Regions from separate parts of the Thioalkalivibrio sp. ALgr1 genome, predicted to be linked through region 1. Evidence: predicted binding sites of a transcription regulator. Region 1 holds the regulator's gene; the other holds the start of a gene.
What was found. Region 1 encodes LexA, which represses DNA repair genes until DNA is damaged. Its sites were predicted from a motif close to TACTGTNNATATNNACAGTA; they were not measured.
Positions count from the first base shown of each region.

Region 2: a site for LexA is predicted at 1,408-1,427, ahead of F466_RS0113010 (error-prone DNA polymerase). Genes of this name have one in related genera too.

Region 1 is NZ_KB905135.1:92,605-101,873, forward strand. It holds gene F466_RS0109845 (DNA translocase FtsK) at 1-1,030, opposite strand, end outside; gene F466_RS0109850 (DUF429 domain-containing protein) at 1,056-1,811, opposite strand; gene F466_RS0109855 (methyltransferase domain-containing protein) at 1,808-3,046, opposite strand; gene F466_RS0109860 (transporter substrate-binding domain-containing protein) at 3,110-4,228, shown strand; gene F466_RS0109865 (hypothetical protein) at 4,255-4,581, shown strand; gene F466_RS0109870 (hypothetical protein) at 4,870-5,220, shown strand; gene lexA (transcriptional repressor LexA) at 5,315-5,932, shown strand; gene imuA (translesion DNA synthesis-associated protein ImuA) at 5,937-6,560, shown strand; gene F466_RS0109885 (DNA polymerase Y family protein) at 6,730-8,196, shown strand; gene F466_RS0109890 (NAD-dependent epimerase) at 8,227-9,234, opposite strand.
Region 2 is NZ_KB905139.1:32,335-41,603, reverse strand. It holds gene F466_RS0113020 (trypsin-like peptidase domain-containing protein) at 1-538, shown strand, start outside; gene F466_RS0113015 (bifunctional 2-polyprenyl-6-hydroxyphenol methylase/3-demethylubiquinol 3-O-methyltransferase UbiG) at 704-1,315, opposite strand; gene F466_RS0113010 (error-prone DNA polymerase) at 1,429-4,563, shown strand; gene F466_RS0113005 (mannose-1-phosphate guanylyltransferase/mannose-6-phosphate isomerase) at 4,585-6,015, opposite strand; gene F466_RS0113000 (phosphomannomutase/phosphoglucomutase) at 6,021-7,367, opposite strand; gene F466_RS0112995 (class I SAM-dependent methyltransferase) at 7,551-8,312, shown strand; gene F466_RS0112990 (sensor domain-containing diguanylate cyclase) at 8,391-9,269, opposite strand, start outside.

The sequences.
Region 1 (9,269 bases):
TCACCGGGCCCGGCTGCACCGCGACCACCTCGACCTCCACGCCAAAGTCCTTCAGCTTCAGCTCGACCAGGCGCGAGAGTGCCTGCAGCGACTCCTCCGAGAAGCCATCCGGCGGGGGTGGCGCCTCGTCCAGCAGGGACAGCGGCGGACGCGGATCGGCCCCGGACCCTTCGGTGAACAGCGGGACCTGCTTTTCCTTCTGTACGCGCGGGCTGGGCGCGGGCGCCTCGATGCGCGGCTCCACGCGCGAGGGCGCGCGCTTCTCGGTGCGCTTGCGCTCCTTTTCCACCCGCGTCTCGCGCTCGGCCCGCTCGCGCGCGCCGATGCGGCGATCCCGGGCCGAATCCAGCTGAGCGCGAAGCCGCTCGAAGCCACGGATGGTCAACTGACCCAGCCGGTCCATCAGCAGGAACCAGGACAGGCCCGTGAACAGCGTCACCCCGGCCAGGAACAGCGCCAGCAGCACCAGCGTCGCCCCGACCAGGCTCAGCCCGGCCACGGCCCAGCCGGCAAACAAGTCTCCGAGGATGCCGCCCGCGTGCACCGGCATCCCGCCCGGGAGCAGGTGCAACGCGGCCAGCGCCGCGCCCGAGATCAGTGCCACAATCAGCGCGACCCCGCGCACGGTCAGTTCCATCGGGCTGGCGATCCGCGCCTCGCGGCGATGCCGGAACAGCCACCAGCCGATGCCGCCGACCGCCAGCGGAATCAGGTAGGCCAGATAGCCCAGCAGGTGAAACGCGATGTCCGCAAACCAGGCGCCGGTGGTGCCACCCAGGTTGCGCAGGCTCTCGCCATCGCCGGTGGTGGACCAGGCCGCATCGCCCGGGTGATAGCTCACCAGGGCGACCAGCAGATAAAGCGCCAGCATGCCGAAGATCAGCAGCGCACCCTCGCGCAGCCCGCGCAGCAACTGCCCGCTCAGGCTGGGTGCCGCAGCCGGCTCTGCCGTCTTCCTGCCCTTGCCCCCGGATTTGGCCTTGCTTGCGGCCATGCGCTCCCCATTGTGTTCGGCCCGCGACACGGGCATTGCGAATCATCGCGCAGTTTACCGATTAAGACGTCGTTCGTGGGGGCCGATCTCCCTCCCTGCGAAACGGGTCCGGATCGGCCGACCAGATCCAGCCCTCGCGGCCCGCCAGCGCCGCCTCATCCGCGGTCGGCGCGACTGCGTGTCCGGCCAGGAAATCGACCCCGGCCAGCACGCACAGCACCGCATCCAGCGTATCGTCGGTGGCGACACTCAGGTCTGGCACGGGCCCCTCGAAGGCCTCGGGCAGCCGGGCCCGGACATCGACACGGGTATCCCAGCCACGGACCCTGCGCAGGGCGGCCGGATACACCTCGATCGCAGCTGAATCGGCAACCGGCCCAGCAACCCGGGGCAGCGGAAGCGCCCGTCCGCTCTGGTCGCGCAGCGCTTGCAGCAGATTGACCGCCGCCAGCGCAGTGCGCGCGATGAAGTTCGCCCCCACCTCCAGCGGGCGCTTGCCGAGGCGCTCCCGAATCACCCGGTCGGTATGGCGGTGGAACATCGCATCCGCGTCCGCCGTAATGCCCGCACCGGCCTGGTGCCCCGACAGTTCCCGCGCCAGGGCGCTGGGCCAGCCGAGCGGGGCATCCAGGCACAGCAGAACGGGTCCCGGCGTATCCATCCAGCCGGCCACGATCGCGGCCGCCGGCTCGCTCGGGTGCGCGCGGCGGGCTTCCTCCAGGCGCAAGTCGTCGCCGGACCAGCGGGCACAGGCCAGCCCGGTCTTGCGCGGCTGGGTGGCACAGTCGACGCCGATGATGCGGATGGGGTTGCTCACGGACACCGGCCCCAGACCGCGAACACCGGGTCGGCATAATCCAGGCGCCCGGCATAAGGGTCGTCCGGCGGGCGCGGCAGGCCGCGCAGCGAGAGCGTGGAAAGGTCGTCGAACCCTGCGCGCAGGAACAAATCGAGCACCAGCCCCATGCGCTCGAAGTCGTACAACTGCTCCCAGACCGCGATCGCCTTGGTCGGGAAGCAGCGATCGGAGAACGCCACCGCCAACACCCCACCCGGGCGCAGCAACTCGCGCACCGAGGCGAATACTGCCTGTGGGCGCGTCAGATACTCCACCGAGGCGGTACACACGACCGCGTCGAAACTCGCGGGCGGCAGAGGAATCGTCGGCTGTCGATTCAGATCGTGCACCAGAGCCTGATCCAGGGCCTCGTTGGCGGCCAGCTCCTCGTGGTTCATGCCCAGCCCGACAACCGCCTCGGGAGACTGCAGGCGATCCAGATGCGATGCCCAACTGCTCATCAGGTCCAGCACCCGTGCACCCTGCGGGATCAGCGTGGCGTAAAGCGCCGCGATCCGGGCACGGGCCGTGGCATCCAGGTGATGCACCATGCGTGGCCCGGCGTAGAACTCGCGATCGGGCGCGGGATCCTCGCGCTCACAGGCCTCCCCAGACCAGAAGTCCGTCGGCCGCCCGTGCCAGCGCGCCTGCATCCCCGGGCCGCGCGCCGTCAGCATCCGGGTAACAGCCACCGCCCGATCGTCTTCGCGTCCCTGCTCGTGAAACGCCATTACCCGGGCGCGCAGCTGCAGGTCGTCCATGCCCGCCAGCGGATGGTTCAGGTCCGCGACGAGCCGCGCGTCTTCCAGCTTGCCGATGCGGAACAGCTCGCGGTCGCCGGCCTCGATGCCGGCATGGCCGGCGATGAACGCACGCGGATAGAAACGCCCGGCCCGGGGTTCCACCACCCGATGCCGGCGCAGGCGGCGATTGAACGCCGCCGGCGGCAGTTCGACCTCCCCGGCCGGGTCCCACCCCGGGACCAAAGGTGCCCCCGGAACGTCTACTGCCTCGCCGACATCCACGCCGGCCAGCTGCGACCCGATGGCGCCCGGCCAGACGTCGTGCGCCGGCATCAGCCACGGCAGGAACAGGCACTCGCGATGCCGCGCCTCGGCACTGCTCCAGTCCAGGGTAAAACCGACATCCAGCGCCGGGCGCGGCGTACCCATGGCCGTTGGCGCGCGTTCCGGGCAGGCAAAGGGGTCGTACATCCGTTGGTGTTTCCCTGTGGGCATTCCCGGTATGGTACGGCGAATCACCTTGAGGATATGCCCATGCCCCGTAGCGGTCGCGCTCTGTTGTACCTGATCGTTCTGACTGTGCTCGCGGGGCTGCTGGCTGCCCCTGCCGCGGCCCAGGCCCCCGGGGCCACGGCAGGCTCCGATCTCGGTGAGACGGAAACACTGCGGGTCGGCACCCGCTTCGTACCTCCGTTCGTGATCCCGCCGGACGATGCCGAGGGCCACCCCACCGGCATCGCGATCGAACTGTGGGAGCGGGTCGCGGAGCGCCTGGAGCTGGACTACGAGTACCGCGAGACCAGTCTCGAGGGGCTGATCGACGGGCTGGGGGACGGGCGTATCGATGTCTCGGTCGCCGCCCTGACCGCCACCTCGGACCGCGCCGAGCGGGTCGATTTCACTCACCCCTATTACACTACCGGGCTGTCCATCGCCGTGCCTCAGCAGGGCAACCCGGTGGCCGGGGCGCTGCGGGCCTTCATCTCCGTTCCCTTTCTGATGGTGGTACTGGCCCTGGCCGGACTGCTCCTGCTGGTGGGCGCGCTGCTGTGGCTGTTCGAGCGTCGGCGCAACGCCGACGAGTTCGGTGGCAACGCCGCCCAGGGGCTCGGCTCCGCGTTCTGGTGGGCCGCAGTCACCATGACCACGGTCGGCTATGGCGACAAGGCCCCGCGCACCCTGCCAGGACGCATGATCGCGCTGGTCTGGATGTTCGCCGCGCTGATCCTCGTGTCTACATTTACTGCCGCGATCGCGACCACGCTGACGGTCAGCTCGCTGGATACCGGCATCCAGAATGTCTCCGACCTGGAGGGTCAGCGTATCGCCACCATCGGCGGCTCCAGTGCTGCCGCCTGGCTGAACGATCAGGGCTTTGCCTACCGCGACCACCAGGACCTGACGTCCGCCCTCACGGCGGTGGCCGAGGGACGCGCCGATGCGATGGTCTACGACGCCCCGCTGCTGCGCTACCAGACGCGCGAACACTTCGCCGGCGAACTGGAGGTCCTGCCAGTGGAGTTTTTGCGCCAGGACTACGCCCTCGCCCTGCCCCAGGGCTCGCCCCTGCGCGCCCCGATGAACGTTGCCATACTGGAGATTCTGGAATCCGACGACTGGCAGCGCGTGCTGCGCCGCTATCTCGGCAACTGACCAGCCGGGCGGGGAGTAAAGACATCATGGCTGAAACATTTCTGGTGGCCATCGTCGATCAGGATCGCGAGGACCTGGCGCTGGCGATCGCGGCCGAGGAAGGCGGCGCGGACGGCACGGTGATGCACGGCGCGGGGCTCGGCTTTCCGGACCACATGACCTTTCTCGGCGTGACCTACCAGGGCCGGGAGTCGGTCTGCATCTGGGAGCTGGACGAGCAACGCGCCGAGCGCATCGCCCGCCGCCTGAACCTGGAACTGGACCTGCTGCAGCCGTACAACGGCCTGGCCTTCACACTGGATGCCCAGGCCCTGGCGGGCATGCAGTTCGCGGGTACCCCCGCCCAACCCTAAGGAAACACTGATCAATGTACACGCTCGCGTTGGTACCCCAGGTTTTCCGAGACAAGGCGCGGTGCGCAGCCGGTAGTGGTTCTACCGGCAAGGGCCGCAACGCAGGATCGGGGAACCTGGGGTACCAACCCCAAGGGGCTCGGCCGCTTTTGCGCGCGCACCGCGTTGCGGCTCCCTTGTGCAGAATGACTGCACGGCAGTCACCGCGCCTTGTTCGCACGCAAAAGCGACTCGAGCGCGAGCGTGTACATTGATCAGTGTTTCCTAATCTTCTGCGCGAGGAACGCCATGCAATTCGTACTGCTCGCCGCCGTGGTCCCGCGCAACCGGGCCGACCGTGCCATCGAGACCGTGCGCCGCGAGGGCGCCGCCGGCCTGACGCTGCTGGAGGGCCAGGGCATTGCCCAGCTGCGCCGCACACCGATCATGGATCTGAAGGACTCCGCGGCCCGCAACGTGCTGCTAATGGTCCTGGAGGCCAGCCTCGCCGAACGGCTGCTGAAACGCCTGGACGAAGAACTCGCTTTGAGCGAGGTCGGCAACGGCTTCGCGTTCACCCTGCCGATCAAGGACATCGCCGGCATCAAGCCGGAACAGATCGAGCACCTGCGCCAGACACTGGAGCAGGGCTCGCCTTAGGGAAACACCGATCACGAAGGCACTTGCCGCTACTTGCCTCGGACTTCGCCACGGAATACTGTATTTATAACCAGTAACCCGTGGAGCACCCGCCGTGTCCCTGACCGCGCGCCAGCAGGCCATCCTCGACTACATCAGCGAGACCGTCGCCACCCAGGGCACGGCCCCGACGCGCAGCGAGATCGCCCGTGCCTTTGGTTTCCGCTCGCCCTATGCGGCCGAATGCCACCTGAAGGCCCTGGAGAAAAAGGGCGCGATCGAGCTGGTGGGCGGGGCCGCGCGCGGTATCCGCCTGGCCGGTGCGCATGCGGCCCGCCCGGCCGAACTACCTCTGGTCGGGCGCGTGGCGGCCGGCTCGCCGATCCTCGCCACCGAGCATATCGAACGCCACTACCGAATCGACGACAGCCTGTTCCGGGCCCGCCCGGACTACCTGCTGCGCGTGCACGGCGAGAGCATGCGCGACGCCGGCATCCTCGATGGCGACCTGCTGGCCGTCCGCCAGACCCCGGAGGCCCGCCCCGGCCAGATCGTCGTGGCCCGCATCGAGGACGAGGTGACGGTCAAGCGCTTCGAGCGGGACGGTGCCCGCGTGCGCCTGCTGCCGGAGAACCCCGACTTCGCCCCGATCGAGATCAACCTGGAGCGTCAGGAGCTGGCGATCGAAGGCATCGGGGTCGGCGTACTGCGCGATCTTGAAGCGCAGGGCTAAGCCCGTGCCTTCCATTGATGCCCTGCTCGATCATCCGGCGCTGTGGCGCGGGCGCAGCGCCGCCCCTGCCGCGAATGCCCCGGTCTGGCCGAGTGGTCACCCGGCGCTGGACCGGGCCCTCGGGGGCGGCTGGCCGCGCGGCCAGCTGATCGAACTCCTGGGCGCCCCCTTTGGCTGTGGCGAGACCCGTCTGCTGGTCCCCATGCTCGCGGCCTGCGGCCGCGAAGGCTACTGGATCGCGCTGCTGGCGCCGCCCGCCACGCCCTGGCTGCCCGGCTGGCAGCCGCTCGGCATCCCGCCGGAACGGGTGCTGATGATCCGCACCGAACACAACCGCGACACCCTCTGGGCCGGCGAACAATGCCTGCGCGACCCGGCCTTCGGGGTCCTGCTGGCCTGGCTGGGCGGCCCGGTGGAAACCGCGTTGTTGCGTCGGCTGCGCCTGGCCGCGGCCGAAAGCCAGGCCTGCGCCATCCTGTACCGCCCGCCGCGCGCCGCGGAGCAGCCCTCCCCGGCCCATCAGCGCCTGCGCTGGCAGCCCGCCACCGACGGCCTCGAACTGCACTGCCTGAAGGGCATCGGCGACTGGGCCCGTTCCGGCCAGGCCCTGCACATCCCGGTGCCCTGAGATGGGCCATCCGGAGCGACCACAAGCCGTCCCACACCCGCGGGCCTCTCGCCCGGTCCGCGCATGGCGCCAGCCAGCCCTTATTCCGCCCTCGGTTGCGCCCTCGGAGCACCCAGCGGAGTCCGGCCCTGCCCCACGGATCGGACCACGCTCAGCAAACGAACAGTGGATGGCGGTCGAGCTGCCGCACCTGGCGCTGGAGACCCTGGCGCGTGCCGAGGCGGGCCGTTCACGGCTGACCGAACGCCCCCTGCTGGTGGTCGAGGCCGGCGCCGCTCCACGCGTGCATGCCGCTAATCGCGCCGCGCGCCGCACCGGGGCCCGACCGGGCATGGCGCTGGCCGATGCCCTTGCCATCCTCGACACGCCGGAACTCGTCGAGCACGACCCGCAGGCCCAGACCGCGCAGATCGCCATGCTGGCCGGCGTGCTGCTGCAGTTCTCCGATCACGTGCACCCGGAGCCGGACGCCCGGCGCATCCTGCTGGAGGTCGGCCGCAGCCGGCGCCTGTTCGGCGGACTCGCCGCCCTGCGGGAACGGGTGCGGGGCACCCTGGAGGGACTGGGCTTCCACCCGCGCATCGGCGTGGCACGCAGTCCGGCCGCCGCTCGCCTGCTGGCCACCCTGCGTAATCCCGCGATCCCCGAAGATAGCGAGGCCCTGCGCCGCACCCTGTCACCGGTCCCACTGGAGGCCCTGCCGCTCTCCGCCGCGACCCGGGAGGGCCTGCGGGCCATCGGCCTGCGCCAGCTCGGCGACCTGCTGCGCCTGGCGCGCCCCGAACTCGCGCGCCGCCACGGCCCGGAGTTGCTGACACTGCTGGATCGGCTGCTGGGGCGGCGCACGGAGACCCTGCCGCGCTTCGACCCGCCCCCGGAACTGGACCTGTCGCTGCGCCTGGAACACGAGATTCATGCGACCGGGGCCCTGGCCTTCCCGCTCAAGCGCCTGCTGCGCCAGGCCGAGGCCCAGCTGCGCGGCCTGAACCGCAGCCTGCAGGGGATGACGCTGGAGCTGAAACACCGTGAGGCGCATGCGCGGATTACCGCTACCCGAATGGCCCCTACCCGAATAACGCTGGAACGCGGCGATCCCGGTATCCGTGCGGAGGACTGGCTGCCCCTGTGGCAGACCCGGCTGGAACGCGAGGTCCTGCCCGCCCCGGTCATCGGCCTGCGCCTGCGGGCCACGCGGCTGCTCGACCCGCCCGCGCAGGGCGCCAGCCTGCTGGCCGAGACACCGGGCCACCCGCCGCCAGACGCGCAGCTGCCGGCCGTGCTGGCCCGCCTGAGCGCGCGTCTGGGCGAGCAGGCGATCGTCCGGCTGACCGCCAGCGGCATCCCGCGCCCCGAGGCCGCCCAGGACGCGCGACACGATCTCGACGCGGCAGCCTCACCCCCGCCGCCGACACCCGCGCAAATGATCTGCGGCACGGCGCTGTGGCTACAGGACCCACAGCCGACCCCACCCCCGCTGCAAGCACACGGGCTGGGCCGGCTGGAGGATGGCTGGTGGGACCGCGGGCAGGATGTACGCCGCGATTACGCGGTCACGCGCGACCGGCAGGGTCGCAGGCTGTGGCTGTACCGCTGCCTGCGCAGCGGCCAGTGGTTCCGGCAGGGGTACTGGGGGTAGCGCGCCAGTACGGCGCGCCCGGGTTACTGATCAGACGCGGTAGTACTCGCGATACCACTCGACAAAGCGGGCGATACCGTCTTCCACCGCGGTCGCGGGGGCATAGCCCACGTCCTCGCGCAGGGCCTCGACATCGGCGTAGGTGTCCGGCACATCGCCCGGCTGCAGGGGCAGGAGGTTTTTCTCGGCCTTCTTGCCCAGGCAGTCTTCCAGCACCTCGATGTAGCGCATCAGCTCCACCGGCTCGTGGTTGCCGATGTTGTACAGCCGGTAGGGTGCCGCACTCGTCGCCGAATCGGGCTCGGCCCCGGTCCACGCAGGATTGGCCCGTGCCGGACGATCCAGCGCGCGGATCACGCCCTCGACGATGTCGTCGATGTAGGTGAAGTCACGGCGGTGGTGGCCGTAGTTGAAGACGTCGATCGGCTCGCCCGCCAGGATCTTCTTCGTGAACAGGAACAGCGCCATGTCCGGTCGGCCCCAGGGGCCGTAGACGGTAAAGAAGCGCAGGCCCGTCACCGGGAGCTGGTAGAGGTGCGCATAGGTATGCGCCATCAGCTCGTTGGCCTTCTTGCTCGCCGCGTAGAGGCTCAGCGGGTGGTCGACGTTGTCGTGTACCGAGAACGGCATCGTGGTGTTGGCGCCGTAGACGGAGCTGGAGCTGGCGTAGACCAGGTGCTCCACACCGTTGTGCCGGCAGCCCTCCAGGATGTTGCCGAAGCCGACCAGGTTGGTGTCGACATAGGCCGCCGGGTTCTCCAGCGAGTAGCGCACCCCGGCCTGAGCCGCCAGGTTGACCACCCGCTCCGGGCGATGCTCGCGAAACACCCGCTCCATCGCCGCGCGGTCGGCGATGTCCTCGCGGACCTCGGTATAGCTCGGGTGGTCCTGCGTGCGCGCCAGGCGTGCCTCTTTCAGCGAGACATCGTAGTAGTCGTTGAGGTTGTCGACGCCGATGACCTCGTCGCCCCGCTCCAGCAGGCGCAGGGAGAGGGCGCTGCCAATAAAACCGGCGCTGCCGGTGACCAGGATTCTCATGGACGGATCATGTGCCTTATGCCGATGTTAAGCCG
Region 2 (9,269 bases), on a different contig from region 1:
GCCGCTGCTCGATTCCAGTGGCGAGGCGGTGGGGGTGAACAATGCCATCCTGGCGCCGGCCGGAACCTTCGCGGGCATCGGTCTGGCGGTGCCGAGCAACCTGGTCGCCGAGGCGATGGCGGAGCTGCGCGCGGGCGGTTTTTCCGGCCTGGCGGCCGCGGCGGCGCAGCTGCCGGAACGCCCGCGCATGGGCATGGAGGTGGCGCTGCGGGTGGTGGATTACCCGCGCGGCCTGCGCGCGGAGCTGGGGCTGCCAGAGCATGGCGTGGTGGTGACCGACACCTCGGCCGACGGGCCGGCCGAACGCGCCGGCATCCGGCGGCCGGAGAACGTGGTGCTGGTAAACGGGCGCGCGTTCCCGGTGGATATCGACGTGATCACCCATATCGACGGACAGCGCGTGACGCGGCCGATCGACATCCAGCGCGTGATTCTGGGGCGCGAGGAGGGCGACGTGGTGACGCTGCGGGTATGGCGCGACGGCACTGAGCGCGAGGTGGAGGTCGCACTGGAGATCGTTCCCCTGGGCGAGGATTGAGCCCGAAGGCGGGAACCGCCGCACCCTTGGTCTGACGCCTCTGGCGTGCGCTCTCCGGCAGGAGCCCAGCCCTCTGGGCGATGGGGCGCTGGACATGCCCGATCGGCGAGGGGGCTCGCCTCCTACAGCGGTAGGTCCCAGCCTCGGCGGCGAACCGGCTTGCTTTCAGGCGGAGCTGGCGGGTCGGGCGATGGCAAGGACGGAGGCGCGCGTCCCGTGGCGTCCGAGTGTGGTGAACTCGTCGATCACAAACCCGGCCCCCGCCACCTGTTCCCGAAACGCTTCTTCGTAGGTCACGCGACCGAAATCGATGGTGGTGATGCGCTTGAGCAGGGGCTTGAAGCGCTCCATCCAGCGGGAGGGGCGGGTCTGGAAGGTCTGGGTGAAGAAGACCTTCCCCTCCGGCTTCAACAGGCTGCGGCAGTGACGCAGAGCGCCCTCGGGGTCCGGCAGGAGCATGAAGCTGGCGGAGAAGTAGATCGCGTCGTACGGGCCGCCCGTGTGGTCGTAGATGGATTCCAGCCGGGCCTCGGCACGATCGGCCAGGGGCGAGTTGCGCAGGGCTCGCCGGGCGTGCTTGATGTAGTCGGCATCGATATCGATCCCCGTGATGACCAGGCCCTTCTCGCCTGCGGTGTCGGCATTGGCGAGCAGCGCGCCGGCGGTGCCGATGCCTACGTCCAGCAGAGCCGCCCCGTCCGGCAGCCGCCGCATGACCTCGGCATACCACTGCGAAGTAAGACGGAGGATCAGCAGGTTGTAGATAGCGCTGCGCATAGGGGAGTCGTCACTGGGATCGGCCGGTAGCGGGCCTACCATACCGGAGCCGGCGCACCGGCTCGAAGCCAGGGTTTCTTGCCAGCCCGGAATACTGTTTATATAAACAGTATATGGATGCCACTGCCCCCGAACCGCCGGAGTACGCCGAGCTGACGAGCGTCAGCAACTTCTCGTTCCTGCGCGGGGCCTCGCACCCGGAGGAGCTGATGGAGCGGGCCCGAGCGCTGGGCTATCGCGCGCTGGCGCTGACCGATATCGCCTCGCTGGCCGGCGTGGTCCGCGCGCACGCGGCGGCGAAGGACTGCGGGTTGCACCTGATCCTGGGGGCGACCTTCCGGCTGGCGGACGGCCCTGCCCTGGCCCTGCTGGTGCGCAATGCGGCGGGCTACGCCGCGCTGTGCCGTCTGATCACCCGGGCGCGCGGGGCGGCGGGCAAGGGGCATTACCACCTGACACAGGCGGACCTCGACGCCCTGCCCGCCGGGGCGCGGGCCGGCTGGCACGTCCTGCTGCGTATCGAGCCCGAGATCGCGGAGCCGACGCTCGCCGAAGCGGCCCGCTGGCTGGCCGGGTGGGCCGCGCCGGGGCAGGCCCATCTGGCGGTCAGCCAGCTGCGCACGCCGCAAGATGCCACGCTCACGACCCGCGCACGGCAGCTCGCCGACGCGACGGGACTCCCGATCGTCGCTTGCGGCGATGTGCACATGCATTCTCGCGGCCGGCGTGCCCTGCAGGACGTGCTGACCGCGCTGCGCCTGCGCACCACGGTTGCCGAGGCGGCCCCGGCGCGCTTCCCCAACGGCGAGCGCTGCCTGCGCCCGCGCGACGACCTGGCCACGCTGTATCCCGCCGCCTGGCTCGCGGCCAGTGTGCGGATCGCGCAGGACTGCGACTTCTCGCTGGACGCGGTCACCTACCGCTACCCGACCGATCCCCTGCCCCGGGACACGAGCCCGGCCGCCTACCTGCGCAAGGAGACCCTGAAGGGCGCGCGCGGGCGCTGGCCCGACGGCATCCCGCCGAAGGTATCCGAACAAATCGAACGCGAGCTCGGGATCATCGCGCAGCTTGGCTACGAGCCCTACTTCCTGACGGTCTACGACATCGTGCGCTTTGCCCGCGGTCGCGGGATCCTGTGCCAGGGGCGGGGCTCGGCGGCGAACTCCGCGGTCTGTTATGCCCTCGGCATCACGGCGGTGGACCCCTCGCGCTCCAGCATGCTGTTCGAGCGCTTCATCTCCGCCGAGCGTGGCGAGCCGCCGGATATCGATGTCGACTTCGAGCACGAGCGCCGCGAGGAGGTGATCCAGTACATCTACCGGCGCTACGGCCGCGAGCGCGCGGCGCTGGCCTGCACGGTGATCCGCTACCGCCGGCGCAGCGCCCTGCGCGACGTCGGCCGCGCCCTGGGCATCTCGCGCGCGCGGCTGGATGCGCTGACCGCCAACCTCGCCTGGTGGGACGACGGCATCCCTGCCGAGCGCCTGCGCGAGGTCGGGCTGGATCCGGATGGTGCCCTGGCCCGACAGTGGCAGGCGCTGACCGCCGAGCTGCTGGGCTTCCCCCGCCACCTGTCGCAGCACACCGGCGGCTTCGTGATCGCCGAGGGCCGGCTGGACGAGCTGGTGCCGATCGAGAACGCGGCGATGCCGGAGCGCTCGGTGATCCAGTGGGACAAGGACGACCTCGACGCGGTGGGGCTGTTGAAGATCGACGTGCTGGCGCTGGGGATGCTCTCCTGCGTGCGCCGCGCGCTGGAGCTGATGGCGCGCCACCGGGGCCGCGACTGGGGTCTGGCCGACATCCCCGCCGAGGATCCGGCGGTCTACCACATGCTGCAGAAGGCCGACACCCTGGGCGTGTTCCAGATCGAGTCGCGCGCGCAGATGAGCATGCTGCCGCGCCTGAAGCCGGCGAACTTCTACGACCTGGTGATCGAGATCGCCATCGTGCGCCCCGGCCCGATCCAGGGCGAGATGGTGCACCCATATCTGAAGCGCCGTGCCCACCCGGAGCGGGTGCGTTATCCGAATCCCGAGATCCGGCGGGTGCTGGGGCGCACCCTGGGGGTGCCGATCTTCCAGGAGCAGGTGATCGAGCTGGCGATGGTCGCGGCCGGCTTCTCCGCCGGCGAGGCGGACGGGCTGCGCCGCGCGATCGGGGCCTGGCGCCGTACCGGCCAGCTCGCGCGCTACCGCGAGCGCCTGATGGACGGGATGCGGCAACGCGGCTATCCGGAGAAGTTCGCCGAGCAGCTGTACAAGCAGATCCTTGGCTTTGGCGAGTACGGCTTCCCCGAGTCGCACTCGGCCAGCTTTGCGCTGATCACCTATGTCTCGTCCTGGCTCAAGTGCCATGAACCGGCGATCTTTGCCTGCGCGCTGCTGAACAGCCAGCCGATGGGCTTCTACGCCCCTGCACAGATCGTCGCCGACGCGCGCCGCCACGGCGTGGAGGTGCGCCCGGTGGATGTGCGCTGCAGTGACTGGGACTGCACGGTGGAGCCGGTGGCCGGGAGCGACGCGCTGGCCCTGCGCCTGGGCCTGAACCGGGTCGGCGGGCTCGCGCAGGCCGTGGCCGAGCGCGTCGTCGCCGCGCGCACCGAGCGCCCGTTCGCGGACGTGCCGGATCTGGTCGCCCGCGCCGCCCTGACCCGTGCCCAGGCCAACCGCCTGGCCCGCGCCGACGCCCTGAAGGGACTGGCCGGCAACCGCCACCAGGCGCGCTGGGCAACCGAGGCGGTGGAGGAACCCCTGCCCCTGTTCGCCGACGCCCCGGCCGACACAGTGCGCGAAGCCGACGTGACCCCGCTGCTGCCGCGCCCGGATGCGGTGGATGACCTGGTGCAGGACTACGCCACCCAGGGCCTGAGCCTGGGCCCGCACCCGCTGGCGCTGATGCGCCCGTTCCTGGAACGCAAGCGACTACGCACCGCCGCCCGGCTGCTGGAGTGCCCCGGGCATCCCGGTGCCCGCTATGCCGGCCTTGTGATCACCCGCCAGCGGCCGGGATCGGCCAACGGCACAGTGTTCCTGACCCTGGAGGACGAGAGCGGCACGCTGAACCTGATCGTCTGGCCGGACCGGGTGGAGCGCTTTCGCGCCGAGGTCCTGCACGGGCGCCTGCTGGAAGCCCACGGGGAATGGCAGTACAGCGAGGGGGTTGGGCACCTGATCGTGCAGCGCCTGATCGATCGCAGCGCCTGGCTGGGCGAGCTGACTACCCGCTCCCGCGACTTCGGATAGGGATTGCGCCTCGGGCGACGCTCAGACGCGGCCGTAGAGGTCCTCCAGCCGCACGATGTCGTCCTCGCCCAGATAGCTGCCGGACTGGATTTCGATCAGCTCCAGCGGGATCGCGCCCGGGTTCTCCAGCGAATGGATCTGCCCGATCGGCACATAGGTGGACTGGTTCTCCGTCACCAGATAGGTCTCTTCGCCGTTGCGCACCCGCGCGGTGCCGCTGACGACCACCCAGTGTTCCGCGCGGTGGTGGTGCATCTGCAGCGAGAGCTTCGCCCCGGGTTTCACGGTAATGCGCTTGACCTGATAGCGCCGCCCGACGTCGACGCACTCGTAGCAGCCCCAGGGGCGATACACCGCCGGGTGGTCCACATGCTCGCTGCGGTTGTCCGACTTCAGCCGCTCGACGATGCGCTTGACGTCCTGCACGCGGTCGCGGTCCGCCACCAGCACCGCATCGCGGGTGGCGACCACCGCGAGGTTGCGCAGGCCGATCCCCGCAACCAGCAGGCCGTCGGCATCGACCACGCAGCCCTCGCTGTCCTCCAGCAGGCAATCGCCACGCAGGGTATTGCCCTGCGCGTCGGTCCCGCGCACCCCGGCCAGCGCGGACCAGGACCCGATATCGCTCCAGCCCGCGGCCAGGGGCGTGACCGCCGCGCGGTCGGTGCGCTCCATCACGGCGTAGTCCACCGAGATGTTCGGGGCCCGGGCAAACGCCTCCGGGGCTACGCGCAGGAAATCGAGGTCCTCGCGCGCCCCCTCCAGCGCGGCCTGACAGGCCGTAACGATCTCGGGCTCGAAGCGCTCCAGCTCCTGCATATACTGTGAGGCACGGAATACGAACATGCCGCTGTTCCAGAGATAGCCCCCCTGGCTCAGGTACTCGCGCGCCGTGGCAGCATCGGGCTTTTCGACAAAACGCGCGACCCGCGCACCGGCCTCGCCCAGCGACTCGCCCTGCTGGATATAGCCATAACCGGTCTCGGGCGTCACCGGCACGATCCCAAAGGTGACCAGATAGCCGGCCTCCGCCAGCGCCACGGCGCGGCCCACGGCAGCCTTGAAGGCATCGCCATCGCCGATGTGGTGATCCGCGGCCAGGACCAGCAGCAACGGGTCGTCGCCTTCCGCGCGGGCCTGCAGCGCCGCCAGGGCAATCGCCGGGGCCGTGTTGCGCCCCTCTGGTTCCAGCAGGATGCGCGCCTGTTCGACACCAATCGCGCGCAATTGCTCGGCGGCCAGGAAGCGGTGCTCCACGTTGGCCAGCACCAGTGGTGCCGCCGCATGCAGGCCCTCCAGGCGCGCGACGGTTTGCTGCAGCAGCGTCTGGTCGCCGGTCAGGGGCAGGAACTGCTTCGGGTAATGGCTGCGCGACACCGGCCACAGCCGCGTGCCGGTACCGCCGGCCAGGATCACCGGTTGCAGCTGGTTCTGGGTATCGGCAGGCGCCATCGTTGTTATCCCCGTATCAGGCGGGAAAGCTCTTCCACGCGACGCTCCAGCAGGGCCGGATCAGCGCGGGTCTCGACGTTCAGCCGCAACAGCGGTTCGGTGTTGGAGCTGCGCAGGTTGAAGCGCCAGTCCGGGAACTCGAGGCTGACGCCGTCGGTGCGATCTTCCTCGCCACCCTGACCCTCAAGGGCCGCGAGAACGCGATCCGTGGCGGCTTCGACGTCCGCGACCTCGAAGTTCAGCTCGCCGCTGCAGGGGTAGCGCGCCATGCGCTCGGCCACCATTTCGCCCAGCGACTGACCTCGGCGCCCCATCAACTCGGCGACCCGCAGCCACGGCAGCATCCCGCTATCGCAGTAGTAAAAGTCCCGGAAGTAGTGATGCGCGCTCATCTCGCCGCCGTAGATGGCGTCCTCGTGGCGCAGGCGCTCCTTCATGAATGCGTGCCCGGTCTTGGACTGGACGGGCTCGCCACCCGCCGCTCGCACCATCTCGATGGTGTTCCAGGTCAGCCGCGGGTCGTGGACGATCCGCTCGCCGGGTTGCCCGCCTTCCAGGCAGGCCTGAGCCAGCAGCCCTACGATGTAGTAGCCCTCAATGAAATTCCCCGCTGCATCGAACAGGAAGCAGCGATCGAAGTCGCCATCCCAGGCCACACCCAGATCCGCGCCATGCTTGCGCACGGCGTCGGCCGTGGCCGCACGGTTCTCCGGCAACAGCGGGTTGGGGATGCCATTGGGGAAATGTCCGTCCGGCTCGAAATTCACGCGGATCAGTTCGAACGGCAGATGAGGCTCCAGTGCCTCCAGCACCGGGCCCGCACCGCCATTGCCCGGGTTTACGACTACGCGCAGCTTCGGCAGCGCCTCCCGGTCGACCGATGCGAGCAGCCGGGCGATATAGTCCGGCCGATGGTCCAGCGGATGTACCTGGCCTTGTGGCATGGGGCGGAAGTCGCCGCGCTCTGCGCATGCCTGGATCGCCTGCAGCCCGGAGTCCCCGCTGATCGGTCGCGACTCGCCGCGCACGAGCTTGAGCCCGTTGTAATCCAGTGGGTTGTGGCTCGCGGTAACCATCACCCCGCCACCAGCCCCGTAGTGCGCAGTCGCAAAGTAGACCTCTTCGGTCCCGCACAGACCGATATCGGCCACGTCGCTACCGCCGGCGGTGAGTCCTTCGGTCAGGGCCTGGGCCAGTGTCGGGCTGGAGAGGCGGATATCGTGTCCGACCACCGTACGGCCGGGCCGGACCTCTTCGGCAAAGGCGCGTCCGATGGCGTATGCCACCTCGGGGTTGAGTTGATCCGGCACGCGGCCGCGTACGTCGTACGCCTTGAAGCAATCGATCTTCATGCAGTTCCCTTCCGGCCCCCTCCGACTCCCGGCACCGCCGGCAGCGCGCACTCCTTTCTCCTCATGATACATAGCAGAGCCGCAGCATGATGCGACGGAGGTTACAACGACCTCAGTAGGTTTACTTGACGCTTGCGGCTCATGCCCCTGAACATGGTGGGTTTATCCAACGAGGAGAAGCCGATGAGTGAGCCGCAAGTGAAGACCGAGGAGAAGAAGCAGCATTTCGACGATATCTACGTCGCCGAGACCCCGGTGCCGTTCAAGGAGCGCATCATCGACGCGCTCGATTACATCTCCGACGACTTCAACCGGCAAACCTTCGACCGGCTGATTCTCCCCTGGGCGCAGCAACAGGCTGACGCAGGCAAGACCCTGAATTACGTCGATCTGTGCTGCTGCTTTGGTAACACCACCATGGCGGCCGTGCACGGCATGGATGTCGAGGCAATCCGCGCCAACTGGGCCGACGAGCAGGCCTGCAAGACGGTTGCTGCCCCGCGCCGTCTGCCCATCAAAACGACCGGCATCGACATCTCCGGCAACGCCCTCGCCTACGGCAAGAGCTCGGGTCTGTTCGACCAGACCTTCGAGGCTGACCTGAACCAGGCCGACGCCGACACGCGCAACGCGATCGAGCAGTCGATGGAAGAGGCAGACATCGTCATCTCCACCGCATCGCTGGTCTATCTGGACCCCCCGGCCATCGAGAGCCTGGTGGACGCCTTCGCGCGCGGCAAGGGCGAAGGCTACATGCTGGTGAATTTTCTCAACCCCTTCGCACTAGAAAAAGCGGACGCCACCAAGCGTTTGTTGCTGAATCGTCTGGACTTTGTCGGCAGTACTGCAACCCGTCACCGTCGTATGTCGCCGCTGGAGCAGGAAAACTATCCCGGCGAAGACTGGGCCCTGCTGGAAATCTGGGTGCTGCGTCGCCGCGGGTAAGCCGTTACCGGCGCCTTCAGCGCATCAAGGAAAAGGCCGGCGTTCGCCGGCCTTTTTTGTGTCTCCGTCACCGGATACCTAGAGCGCGACCACACGATCGCGCCCTGCCCGCTTGGCCTGGTACATCGCCTCGTCAGCCCGCCGCGCGAGGAGCTTGGCGCTGTCACCGGAGGCCCGTTCGGCGACCCCGAAGCTGGCGGTGACGCCCGGCACCCCGGGCACGCTCATCGCAGCGACCGCCTGGCGCAGCTTTTCGGCCATGGCCGTCGCACCCACCAGCCGGGTCTCGGGCACCAAGATGATGAACTCTTCTCCGCCCCAACGACCCAGGGTATCCGCGTCGCGCAGTTCCGCACTCACGGTCTTCGCCAGCGCTTTAAGGACTTCGTCGCCGGCATCGTGGCCGTAACGGTCATTCACCGCCTTGAAGTGATCCAGATCGAACATGATCAGGCTCAGCGGACGACCATAGCGCTGGCTGCGCTCGATCTCCGCCTCCAGCGTGTTCCCGAGGCTCAGGCGATTCGCGACGCCGGTCAGCCAGTCGGTATTCGCCACACGCCGGATCTCGTCCTCCATGCGCACCCGGTCGGTCACGTCCTTGCCCAGGGCGACGTAATGCGAAATCTCGCCGAGGTCATCGAGTACCGGGGTGATCGTCTGCTCCAGATGGATCAGGGATCCATCGCGACGCCGATTCACGAACTCGCCCCGGAAGGTCTCGCCGCGCTCCAGCGACTCCCACATCCCGCGATAAAAGGCATCGTCGTGACTGCCCGATCTGAAGCGTCGCGGATTCGCGCCCAGGACATCGCGGCGCGAATAGCCCATGAGCTCCTCGAAGGCGGCATTAACGTAGGTAATCGTACCTTCAGGATCGGTGATCAGGACCGGATCACCCGACACTTCCAGCGCGGTCGACAGCAGTCTTAACTGCTCGTCGCGTTCCCGTTCGGC